DNA from 4 places in the Rahnella sp. CJA17(1/100) genome. Region 1 is predicted to be linked to each of the others. Evidence: predicted binding sites of a transcription regulator. Region 1 holds the regulator's gene; each other region holds the start of a gene.
What was found. The regulator Fur, encoded in region 1, represses iron uptake genes when iron is present. The targets are predictions, from matches to a motif close to ATAATAATGAGAACNACTATCAA.
Positions count from the first base shown of each region.

Region 2: AACU55_RS11130 (TonB-dependent siderophore receptor) is a predicted target of Fur. The motif match lies at 1,272-1,294, and genes of this name have one in related genera.
Region 3: exbB (tol-pal system-associated acyl-CoA thioesterase) is a predicted target of Fur. The motif match lies at 1,551-1,573, and genes of this name have one in related genera.
Region 4: sodA (superoxide dismutase [Mn]) is a predicted target of Fur. The motif match lies at 2,069-2,091, and genes of this name have one in related genera.

Region 1 covers NZ_CAWOJA010000044.1:19,879-23,031, reverse strand. Annotated here, with positions in the region: gene AACU55_RS16925 (methyl-accepting chemotaxis protein) at 1-232, opposite strand, end outside; gene fldA (flavodoxin FldA) at 654-1,181, shown strand; gene fur (ferric iron uptake transcriptional regulator) at 1,494-1,949, shown strand; gene chiQ (ChiQ/YbfN family lipoprotein) at 2,078-2,413, opposite strand; gene chiP (chitoporin ChiP) at 2,427-3,153, opposite strand, start outside.
Region 2 covers NZ_CAWOJA010000020.1:23,623-26,775, forward strand. Annotated here, with positions in the region: gene AACU55_RS11130 (TonB-dependent siderophore receptor) at 1-1,124, opposite strand, end outside; gene AACU55_RS11135 (O-methyltransferase) at 1,476-2,159, shown strand; gene AACU55_RS11140 (glycoside hydrolase family 3 protein) at 2,166-3,153, opposite strand, start outside.
Region 3 covers NZ_CAWOJA010000093.1:90,675-93,827, reverse strand. Annotated here, with positions in the region: gene AACU55_RS25105 (TRAP transporter small permease) at 1-111, opposite strand, end outside; gene AACU55_RS25100 (TRAP transporter substrate-binding protein) at 168-1,145, opposite strand; gene exbB (tol-pal system-associated acyl-CoA thioesterase) at 1,668-2,588, shown strand; gene exbD (TonB system transport protein ExbD) at 2,598-3,032, shown strand; gene garD (galactarate dehydratase) at 3,104-3,153, opposite strand, start outside.
Region 4 covers NZ_CAWOJA010000001.1:91,819-94,971, forward strand. Annotated here, with positions in the region: gene AACU55_RS00430 (methyl-accepting chemotaxis protein) at 1-1,098, opposite strand, end outside; gene sodA (superoxide dismutase [Mn]) at 1,370-1,990, opposite strand; gene fdhD (formate dehydrogenase accessory sulfurtransferase FdhD) at 2,201-3,043, opposite strand.

The DNA of each region.
Region 1 (3,153 bases):
CCTGAAGCTGTGCCACGGCGCGGCTCAGGCGCGTCACGGTACGAAAATACTGATCATTTCCTTTATTGATCAGCGCCATATTGTTGACCAGCTCGGTACTATTTTTGGTATTTTGGGTCAGTGTGTCCAGTGAGGTGACGGTGTAAAGGGAAACACCTGCCCACATGACGCAAAAGATGCCAAGAATGGTTAATAAAGCGGCCCTGATGGTGATATTTTTTAAAAACTGCACGATATGCCTCTCTCGAAACATGTCTGTTTCTGGCCTGAGGATTGACGGGGATGCGGAGAATCAAGACAGGTAACCAGCAGGCAAGTGCCCCAGGACATGTTTGAACACCTCTCCGGGCATCGATTTCTTTATTATGTTGAGATTGCTCCCGAATCATCTATCGGCGGAATGTTCTCGAAATTTAGTATTGTGACGACTTATTTCTCAAACTTGCTTTTGACCTTATTAAGCCTGAGGTTAATTCGCCGCGGGTGAAAGCACACAAAGGCGATAACACTTAAAAATATTGCCCGATAAACTTATTTCCCAGTTAAGAAGGCGAGCAGAAGCATATTCTCCGCCGCACGAGTTTGCTATCATCTGCATTATTATTGCCTGCGTTGCAGAGCACTTCATTGAGAACAAGAGGTTAGGTAATCTTATGGCCGTTGTAGGTATCTTCTTTGGATCCGATACAGGTAACACCGAAAACATCGCAAAAATGATCCAGAAGCAATTGGGTAAAGATGTTGCAGAGGTGCATGACATTGCGAAGAGCAGCAAAGAGGATCTGGAAAAATTCGATATTTTGCTTATCGGCATTCCAACCTGGTATTACGGTGAAGCGCAGTGTGACTGGGACGACTTTTTCCCAACGCTGGAAGAGATAGATTTCGAAGGTAAGCTGGTGGCACTGTTTGGTTGCGGTGACCAGGAAGACTACGCCGAATATTTCTGCGATGCGCTGGGCACCGTGCGCGATATCATTGAGCCACGCGGCGCAGTGATTGTCGGACATTGGCCTACCGAAGGTTACCACTTTGAAGCATCTAAAGGCCTGGCGGATGATAAGCACTTCATAGGACTGGCAATTGACGAAGATCGTCAGCCCGAACTGACCAGCGAACGTGTTGATGCCTGGGTGAAACAGATCACAGAAGAACTTAGCCTTTCTGAAATTATTGGCTAAAAACCCTGTTGGCCCTGAGGATTTATTCTACAATTGAAGGGCCAAACTATTACTGAAATTAACAATTTAACTGCTACAAAATTGTAACTTTCGGTCGTATCAAGGTACACTGAGTTCCTCTGTTTTTTCTATTGATCAAGTCGTTGCATTCCAAATGTGACCGGCAATTTGTGATCTTTATTAACAGGCTGTCGTTGACGAGAATTGGCACATTGCGTTAAACGAAGAGACTAAACGAATAATTTTGTGCCGCCGATGCCACAGGCTGCATGCCTCAACTTGATTAGCACATAGTAACAGGACTGAATCCGCATGACTGACAACAACACCGCACTGAAGAAAGCCGGCTTAAAAGTCACGCTTCCGCGCCTCAAAATCCTGGAAGTGCTGCAAGCGCCGGAAGGTCATCACGTTAGTGCGGAAGATCTTTACAAGCAACTGATTGATATGGGTGAAGAAATTGGCCTGGCGACGGTTTACCGCGTTCTGAACCAGTTTGACGACGCCGGTATTGTCACCCGTCATAACTTCGAAGGCGGCAAGTCCGTATTCGAACTGACCCAGCAACATCACCACGACCACCTGATCTGTCTGGATTGCGGTCGTGTGATCGAATTCCGTGACGAATATATTGAAGGTCGTCAGCGTGAGATTGCTAAGAAACACGGTATCAAGCTCACCAACCACAGCCTGTATTTGTACGGTCACTGTGAAGCAGGCGATTGCCGCGAAGATGACTCTTTGCACAACGATAAACCTGCGCAGTAATCTGCACAGGCTTTGACTAAATTAACCGCTGAAAAGCGGTTTTTTTATGTCTGATATCGATGCAGATTGAGCCCGGATAGCAGGCATAAAAAACCCCGGCAAGCCGGGGCATGTTTCGCTGCTGAGATTCACGGCTTAGGTGAATTGTTCGTTTTTATTTCCTGCCATATTTTCCCGCAATCAGCAGCATATGCCTGACCGTCGCCAGTTTTACGCGCCGTCAGACATCGCTGGTAATCCACCACGCGCACCGTCTCCTGTTCTGCAAATTGCTGGTGGGCTTTTTCCTGTTTCAGTTTATTCAGTAACACCTCGCAGGATGCCAGTTTGTCCGGATTGCCTTCTGACGTATTGATACAGGCACGGTAATCTTCCCGCGTTTGGGATATTTGTGCCTGATCGGCGGTAGGTGCACAACCAGCCAGAAGCACGGACGACATCACAATCATCAGTAATTTATTCATCGACATAACGACCTCAGAAAATAGTGAATGGAGCGATGACAATGAATTTCACGTCTTTTTCATCCTGGAATATGTTGCCGTACCCGCCACTCCAGCTAGGAAGATCAGAGTGGTTGTCGTACTGGGTGTAATGCAGTTTGAACAACGTCCCTTTCGCGCGACCTTCCTGAATGGTGTACAGCGCATCCAGACTCCAGGCGCTTTCTTTCAGGCGCTGGCTCTGGTCGTAAGCGGCGTTGGTGCTCGGTTTGGCATCCCACGCATAGACGTACGAACCACCTACCGCTAAGCCCGGTAAATCCCATTTCGCCAGATCATAAAGCACGCCGGCATACACGGCTTTCTCACCGTTGGCGTTGAAGTCAGAACGGTTATCCCACCACACGTCAAGACGACCGTTTGAAGAGGAATAGGTCGGGGTCATACGTTGCAGGAAGTAACCCTGATTCCCTTCCGCTTTCACCATCGTCCCTTCCAGACGCCAGTTAAACTGCCCGGTGGTATAGCCGAAAGTCAGCGCCTGCAGCCATGCCAGACCGTCATACAGACTGTTCGGATCATTCTTGTCACTGATGCGGTCTTCTGCGCCATAGAACTGATAGCTGGTGGTCAGCGGATTACCCAGCAGATCCATTTTGTACGAGGCTTTAGCAAAATACTGATCGACATAACTTTCAGCCTGGCCAAATGCGCCTTCCAGTACGAAGTCATTTTTAAAATCATATTTCGCACCGAGCGAA
Region 2 (3,153 bases), on a different contig from region 1:
AAACCGATCACCACTTTATGTGCCAGTTCGCCGGTCGCGAAATCCGCTTCGAGCTGGTTATCAATCGCGAAGGTATCCAGAGACGATTTTTCACCGGAATAGTAACGGCTCATCTCGGTACGGTCCGCATTCCAGCCCGCCTGATACACCTGATCCAGTTCGGTATTGGAATGGGTGTAGTTGGCGTTCTGGCGGAATGACCAGACGTCGTTAAACGCGTGCTGGAATTCGTAGCTGTAGATTTGCTCCCAGCGTTTGAACTGGTTGCGGGTGCTTTCGCCATCGAAGAAACCCCGGCTCAGTTTCTGCCCGTAGAGGCTGCCGTCAGCCGGAACCGCGGCGTGGTAGCCACCGGACGGATCTTTTTGCAGATACGCGCGCAGTAAAAGCGAGGTATTTTCATCCGGCGTCCACAGCAACTGTGGCGAAATCGCGTAACGCTCTTCACGCTGGTGATCGTACTGCGTATCGCTGCTGCGGGTCATCCCGGTCAGACGGAATGCCAGCTGATCGTTGATGGCGTTGGTGTAATCGAACGCGCCACCTTTGGTATTTTGCGTGCCACCGGAAAGCTGGAAATGACCTTCTTCAGCAAACTGCGGGCGCTTGGTGGATTCCACTACCACACCGCCGGGAATGCTCTGGCCGTAAAGCGCAGAAGACGGTCCTTTCACCACATCAATACGTTCCAGGAACCACGGATCAACCTGAATGGAGTTGTAGGTCGCGCCATCGCTGAGAATACGCAGGCCATCGAGGAAGGTGTTGTTGACGTCACCGCCGTGGAAACCGCGCAGGGAAATGGTGTCATAACGCGTTGCGCCGCCGGCAAAGTTGGTGAAGACGCCCGGCGTGTAGTTCAGTGCAGCGTTAACCGTGGTGGCGTTCTGGTCAGTCATTTGCTGACGGGTCACAACAGAAACGGCCTGACCGGTGGTGATCAGCGGCTGATCCGTTTTGGTCGCACTTTTACTGGTTTTCGCGCTGTAACCCTGCGTCGGAGCATCGGCGGTATCCGCAGGCGCGGCTTTGACAATGACGGTGTCTTCAGCAGCCATTGAGGCAACCGGCATTGCCAGCGCGCACATGAGCACCGAGCGTTTGAGGGGGAAAGCCAACAACATATTCATAATCCCTATAAATAACTCAATAATGATTGAGTGATTAATTGATGCGTGTGTAATAAACCCAAAAGCCAACATGTGTTCCGCACAAAAGCGTGACGCGCGAAGGGCAGTCACTTAACCGAAACGTGACGGATGTTAAACTTAATGATAATTGTTATCATTATTATTTTACAAATTCAAGGGAACTTTACGCCAAAAATGTGAAGTGACGCATTTTTAACCTGATGAAAACGAGGGTTTTTTAATTGCGGCAATAAAAATCTGAGCAAAATGGCCGGAAGTGATTAGGGTTAATAGTGAGTTTTTTAATCATGTTCTCTATGTAAAATTCACGGCCGGGAGGCGAAAATGGGTCAGGGGAGTCCGGAGGAATACAGCAGGAAATGGGCAGCGGTTGACAACTATCTGGTGAGTCATTTAGTGGACAGCGATCCGGTTCTGGATCAGGTACTGAAAAACAATCATCAGGCCGGTTTACCCGCACACGATTTAGCACCCAATCAGGGAAAATTACTGGCGCTGTTCGCCCAAATCATCAGCGCACAGAAAGTCTTAGAAATCGGCACGCTCGGCGCTTACAGCACTATCTGGCTGGCGCGGGCGTTACCGGCGCTCGGAAAAGTCGTGACGCTGGAAGCCGATCCGCATCATGCGCGCATCGCACAAACCAACATTGAGCTGGCCGGTTTGCAGGATAAAATTACCTTACACACCGGGCCTGCGTCAGAGACCTTGCCCACGCTCACGGCGGAAGCGCCGTTTGACCTGATTTTTATTGATGCCGATAAACCCAGCAATCCGCTTTATCTGGAATGGGCACTGAAATTGTCGAAACCGGGGACATTAATTATTGGCGATAATGTGGTGCGGGACGGCGCGGTGGTGGATCCGCACAGCGACGACGCCCGGGTGCAGGGTGTGCGTCGCTTTATTGAGATGATTGAACAGGAACCGCGTTTATCAGCGACCGCGCTGCAAACCGTCGGCAGCAAAGGCTGGGACGGTTTTGTGCTGGCGCGGGTCACCGGTTAACAGGGCTTAACGCGCCAGACCAAAGCCAATATCAAACAGCGGATTTTCGCTGTCATGTGGCATATCGGACTGTTGTTTGAGCACGGCTTCTTCAGACGATGGCAGTTCAAACGGCAGCTTACCGGTATAGGCTTCGGTGCTGGTCAGGCGCGTAAACAAAACGGTATCGCTGACACCGAAATTGCCGATAATCACTTTCGCCTTGTCCTTCACGTTGGTCAGGATCGCCGGACGGTCGAGATAAACGGTGACGATTGTCGGCACTGCTTTGCTGGCTTTCACGATCGCCTGATAATCCGCGTTGTCACCGGTAAAGGCCAGTGAGCCTTCGTGATGGCGCTTGCCAAAGAACCAGGCTTTATGCGGTTGCTCGTACGGGGCATGGGCGCGGATCAGCGCAATATCGGCTTTCTCCGGCGCATCCACCACGGTAAAACCGGCTGCCGTCGCGGCCTGCGGTGCTATGCCGTACAGCCAGATCTTTTTGCCTTTTTTCAGCGGTAACACATCATCGGTGTTTTGCAGCAATACCAGTGAATGTCCCTGCGCCGAATTGGCTTCTTTTTGCCAGTCTGCGCGCCCGACGGTTTGGGTGGCTTTCTGCACATCGACATACGGATTTTCAAACAGTCCGGTCTGGAATTTTTGCTCAAGAATACGCACAACAGATTCATCCAGGCGCTGTTCAGTCAGTTGCTTTTCATGCACTGCGCTGACCAGCAACTGTGAGTCGGTCACGCCGCCAAACTGATCGACACCCGCCAGCACGGCCTTCACGAAACGCTGCTGCGGCGTCAGATTCTCGACACCCCACGACATGCCACCGGGCACCGGTTCTTTACCTTCCGGCGAACCGTTCAGGCATTCGTTTTCGCAATTGCTGGTGATCAGCCAGTCGCTGAGAATGACGCCTTTGAAACCGTATTGTCCGCGCAGAATGTCGGTCAGCAACTGATGACTGAATCCGGCACCGACCTGTTCGAGCGGTTTGCCG
Region 3 (3,153 bases), on a different contig from region 1:
GGCAAAGATCCCAACCGGGATCACCGCCACCATCAGCAGCAACGCGATGCCCGCGATCCACATCGCGCAGCGGTAAAGAATGTCCATCAGGGTGTGATAACTCGAAACCATAAATCCCCCGGCGAAAGATCAGAAAGAAGCAGCCCGCAGGCTGCCGGTGTCAGGGTTTACTTCACGTCAGCGATTTGCTGCATCAGATCCTGATGGTCTTTGCCGAATTCATCGCGCACGGATTGCGTGGCTTTGACATACGTCGCGGGGTCAATCTCATAGAATTTCACGCCGCCCGCTTTCATCGTGGCGAGGGCTTTCTCGTTATAGGCTTTCCACAGTTCGCGCTGTTCGTCCTGTGCTTCTTTCGCCAGTTTGAGGATTAACTGCTGGTCTTCCGGTTTCAGTTTGTCCCACTTCACTTTTGAATACAGGAACAGCTCCGGGATGATGAAATGGCGGCTGTAGGTGTAGTTTTTCACTACCGGCAGGTAGTTATGGGCGACAAAGGTTGGCGGGTTGTTTTCGGTGCCGTCGATGACACCGGTCTGCATGCCGCTGAACACTTCACTGACGCCCATCGCCACCGGATTGGCACCCATCGCTTTCAGCGTTGCCAGCGCAATCGGACTGCCCTGTACGCGGATTTTCATGCCGTGCAAATCTTCCGGTTTCACCACCGGTTTTTTGGTGATCAGGTTACGCGTCCCGCCATCCATCCAGCCGAGAAAAACCAGTCGCGAATTCGGGTTGTTGGTGATTTTATCGCCGATTTCTTTACCGATCTGACCGTCGAGCACTTTGTGCATATGGTCTTCGTCGCGGAAAATATAGGGCAGGGTGAAGACATTAATTTCTGGCAAAATCGAAGCAACCGGCGTCATCGACACACGGATGATATCCAGCGCACCGAGCTGCGCCTGTTCAATTTCCTGCTTTTCATCTCCCAGCACGCCGCCCGGAAACGTTTTAATTTCGAGGCGTCCGTCTGTTTGCTTTTGCAGTTTTTCGCCCATGTGCTGGACGGCGACCACGTTGGGATAGCCTTGCGGATGCACGTCGGCGGCTTTCAGCGTTTGTGCTGATACGCCATGCGTAAATAAGAGGGTCGCGGAACTCAGGCAAAGGCTGAGAAGTGCTTTTTGCATTTTCATCAGTTTGTCTCCAGGGTACTCGGTAAGGGAAAGATAAATGTGAACAAGTATCGAACAGGACGGGCGCAGAGGCGTTGCCGGTTCATTTTGAAAAATGTCTGAATAAGCTTTTAAATGATAGGGATGCATGACGTGCCGGTGTGAGGTCTTCGCCAGTGAATGCACTTTATCCTATTTTTTGTTGTGCGGTATTTGAGCGTTATCACAAACTCGTAACAAATGTAAAAAGCTGTTGCTTAATATTTAAAACGTTGTTTTAACTTGAGTAATGAAGCTCAGATGATTGATTTACTGTGTGATTTTTTTTGAAAGTGTGACGGAGGTTAAATTGTTCAACCTTTGTACAAACAGGAAAAACCTTGTCATCTGTCAATGACACGTCGGGCGGCAGGCGGGACAATGTAAATAATAATGAGAACGACTATCAATTAGGCCTTTTTCTTTGATATCATTCGGCGTTATTCATTCCTTCTACACACTGATTCTGGCTGGAGGCGACGCGTGAAAACGGCTCGCAATAAGATGAAAGAGGCGACCTCATTACTGATGTCGTTAATGTTGGTTGCTGGTCTGAGCGGCAACGCGATGGCTGCACCTGCGACGCCGGCGGGACAAGCCGTCAATTCTGCAGCAACTCAACCTGCAACGGCTGACGCACCGGCGACCGGTGACGCAACGCCAGCTCCGGTGATGCAACCCGCGCCAGCAGAGACGGCACCCGTGATCCCAACCGATTTGTCTGTTATGGGCATGTACCATCACGCTGATGTGGTGGTGAAGACCGTCATGATCGGTCTGCTGCTGGCTTCTGTAGTCACCTGGGCATTGTTATTCAGCAAGGGTGCGGAAGTCTTCACTGGCAAACGCCGTATGCGCCGTGAATTTGATGCGTTGTCCTCCGTTCGTACGCTGGACGAAGCCGCCGAGCAGGCTGAAAGTTTCGCTGCCAGCAGCATCAGCGCGCAGATGATCCGCGATGCGCAGAACGAGCTGGAACTGTCTGCCGGATCGACTGACAACAACGGCATTAAAGAGCGTACCGGTTTTCGCCTTGAGCGCCGCGTCAGCGCCGCGGGTCGTTACATGGGGCGTGGCAACGGTATTCTGGCGACCATCGGGGCAATCTCTCCCTTCGTCGGCCTGTTCGGTACCGTATGGGGCATCATGAACAGCTTCATCGGTATCGCACAGACGCAGACTACCAATCTGGCGGTCGTCGCACCGGGTATCGCCGAAGCCTTACTGGCGACGGCTGTGGGTCTGGTTGCAGCCATCCCTGCGGTGGTCATCTACAACATTTTCGCCCGTACCATCACCTCTTACCGTCATCAGGTAGGCGATGTGGCGGCGCAGATTATCCTGTTACAGGGCCGTGATTTGGATCTGGCTGCCAGCGAAGGCAATGCGCCACGCGGTCAGACAGGTCAGTTACGCGTAGGGTAAGAACAGATTATGGCTATTCGGTTAAACGACGATATCGACGAAAGTGGTGAAATGCATGACATCAACGTCACGCCTTTTATCGACGTCATGCTGGTATTGCTGATCATCTTCATGGTGGCGGCACCGCTGGCCACCGTTGATGTGCGGGTGGATTTACCGGCTTCGACGGCAAAACAGCAGCCGCGTCCGGAGAAACCGATCTTCCTGTCGGTGAAAGCTGACAAGCAACTGTTCCTCGGCGACACGCCCGTGAACAGCGATAATATGACCGCGATGCTGGATCAGCGTACTCAGGGTAACAAGCAGAGTACGATTTTCTTCCGCGCGGACAAAAGTGTCGATTACGAAACGCTGATGAGCGTGATGGATAACTTGCGTAAAGCCGGTTACCTGAAAGTCGGGCTGGTGGGTGCAGAACAAACCGGTGCCGCTGCGGCGCAGTAAGTTGTGAATCAAATCAGACGCACAAAAAAGGCCAGCATTGCTGGCCTTTCGTTTATCTGCAAAACGGTAACTCAGGTCACCGGCGCCGGGTTAAACACCGCCAGCGCATTATGGATGCCCC
Region 4 (3,153 bases), on a different contig from region 1:
GCGGATTTCATAAATCATCGTACTGAGATTCTGGCTCATCGCGGACACCGCGTTCATCAGCATACCCAGCTCATCGCGACGTGTGGTTGGATGCGCGACAGTCAGATCGCCCCGCGCAATCGCCTCCGCCGTTTTCAGCGTATCGCGCAGCGGCTGGGCAATCTGGCGGGTGATTCGCCATGCAATGATAATCCCCACCAGCATTACGATCAGCGTAATCACCATCATGATCATCTGTGCATTAGTGATGTCTTTATGCGTGTTATCCAGTTCATTTTTGAATATTTTTGCGACCAGTGTGTTCATCTCAGCGGCTTTTACTGTCAGCAGCTGCGAGTTCTTTTGTTCATCTTCGTAAGCCGGCATGTAGGCCATAACGTGATCTTTATAGGTCGCCAGCGCACTCATCAGCGGGGCGAGTGTGGCCTGCTGATCCGGCAACAGTAATGCGTTCAGCTTTTTAGCATTGGCCTGCGTATCATCAATTGACTTTAACAGCCTGGCTTCCGATTCCTTGTTGATGTTGAGCAACAGGCCGCGCACGTCATAACGCACGTTGATCAGTTTTTGAATGACTTCGGCCAGTGAAAGACGAATGGAAGGATCGGCATCTTCCACACGCAGCTGATCTTGTAAACGTTTCACAACGGCTTCGGTTTCGGAAAGATTCCAACTGGCGCGTACCGCATCTTTGCGGTCGACGGCTTCTTTAAACGCGGCTTGTGCCTGCTGATATTCATGAATTTTTACCGGCACCTGCTCCAGTTCTGCCTGGCCAGCGGCATCCCATTTCAGCTTGTCTTTCGACTGCTCAATCAGTTGCGACAGCGCGTCAATGTTGTCCTGATTTTTTTTGAGATACGCCGGATTGTAATTGAGCTGATAAAGCGTACGGCTGAGGCGGGCATCATTGAGTAATGCGTTCATCTGATTACTGAAATCGACTTTTTCCGCACGCTGACTGATGTCGTTAAATTTAATCATTCCCGCAGTGGTAATGACGGCCGCGATCAAAAGCACCAGGCCGAAACCCAGACCCAGTTTGGTGCCGACCTTGAGATTGTTCATCCACTGCGAAAGACCCGATCCGTTACTCATAATCATTCTCCGTCAAACATCCCTTTTAAATAGACATGCGTTTTTGTGACGCCTTTGTGAACAATCTATCGGTAGGTTGTTTAATAAACTTTATAGGATCTGTGGCGTATTTTTGATTAATGCGAGCGGGGTCTAATAATGGCGGGAAACGGAAGAATAATTCGCTGTAAAACAGTGATCATGCATACAAATTCAGGACATAAAAAAGGCGGGTCACTGACCCGCCATTGGCGAAAACATCATCATGCCCGCGAAGGGCGGCGGTGCGAAATTACTTCGCTTCAGCCAGACGTTTTGCTGCTTCGTCCCAGTTTACAACAGCCCAGAAGGCTTTGATGTAGTCAGGGCGTTTGTTCTGATATTTCAGGTAGTAAGCGTGTTCCCACACGTCCAGGCCCAGCAGCGGGTAACCGGAAGCGCCGGAAATGGCTTCGCCCATCAGCGGGCTGTCCTGGTTAGCAGTAGAAACAACCGCCAGTTTGCCGTCTTTCAGTACCAGCCATGCCCAGCCTGAACCGAAACGAGTGGTCGCTGCTTTCTCAAAAGTTTCTTTGAAAGCGTCAACGCTGCCGAAATCGCGTTCGATCGCAGATTTCAGTTCGCCCTGCAGGGTGGTGCCAGTTTTCAGGCCTTTCCAGAACAGGCTGTGGTTAGCGTGGCCGCCTGCGTTGTTACGCAGTGCAACTTTCTTGTCTGCAGGAACCTGATCCAGTTTGGTGATCAGTTCTTCAACCGGCAGTGCAGCCAGTTCCGGCAAGCTTTCCAGCGCAGCGTTAGCGTTGTTCACGTAAGCCTGGTGATGTTTAGTGTGATGGATTTCCATCGTTTCTTTGTCGAAATGCGGTTCGAGTGCGTCGTATGCGTAAGGCAGTGATGGCAGTGAATAACTCATGTTCATCGTCTCCATAGTGTAGGGCGGCACCGTCATTGTGAGCACCGCGTAATCAGTCGGATCATTATAGTTAATTAAATGATATTGAAAATGATTATCTATGCTCCATGCTTTGTGCGGGTACTCGTAAGCGCCTGTTATACGGGGCTTAGAACCAGATAACCGCAAACAATCCTAAATTGTCTAAAGGCACGCGGTGCTTAGAGAGAGTTAACGTAACCGTTGCGGATGTGTATACACCGTTGCCCGTCCCGGTTTACTGAAACCGACCAGCGTCAGATTGCATTTTTCGGCAACGTCGACTGCGAGCGTGGTGGCGGCGGAGACGGCAAACAGGATTTCGATGCCGCACATCGCGGCTTTCTGCACCATTTCATAGCTGGCGCGGCTTGATACCAGCGCGGCGCCGGATATCCAGTCGCTTTGTCTGGCTCGCATACCGAGCATTTTATCGAGCGCTACATGACGGCCCACATCTTCGCAGCCACCCAGTAATTCACCCTGCGATGTGATCCACGCGGCGGCGTGGGTACAGCCGGTGAGCTGGCCGATTTCCTGCACGGATTTCAGCTGGTGCAGCGCGTTGTCCAGATTCGCCAGATCAAAGGTTTGACTGAACGGCAGCGGCGCGAGCGGGCGGAATAAATCGCCTAACTGTTCGATGCCGCAGACGCCGCAACCGGTGCGGCCTGCCATGGCACGGCGGCGTTCTTTCAGCCCGGCGAAACGGCGGCTCGATAATTCGATGTTAACCTCAATCCCGTTACAGTTTGGTGTCACCTCCATCCCGTAAATATCACTGACCGATTCAATAATCCCTTCTGACAGCGAAAAGCCCAGCGCAAAGGCCTGCAGATCTTTCGGTGAAGCCATCATGACCACATGCGAAATGCCGTTATAAACCAGCGCAACGGGCACTTCCTGAGCAATCCAGTCATCTTCCGGCTCATTGAGATGTGCGCGCTGCATCACCGTTTTTTGGCTGGCTCCGATGATCTGAGTCACTTTTTTGTCATCTTTTTCGCCCAGTTCGTTTACTTGATGGACATCCATTAGCAATAACCTTATAAACATTCCGGCTACATAAGCCGCACAAAAACTATGGGTACTTAGCTTTAATTTTAACGCTTCCGCATCAGCCGCGGAAAGCGCCAATTTGAAAA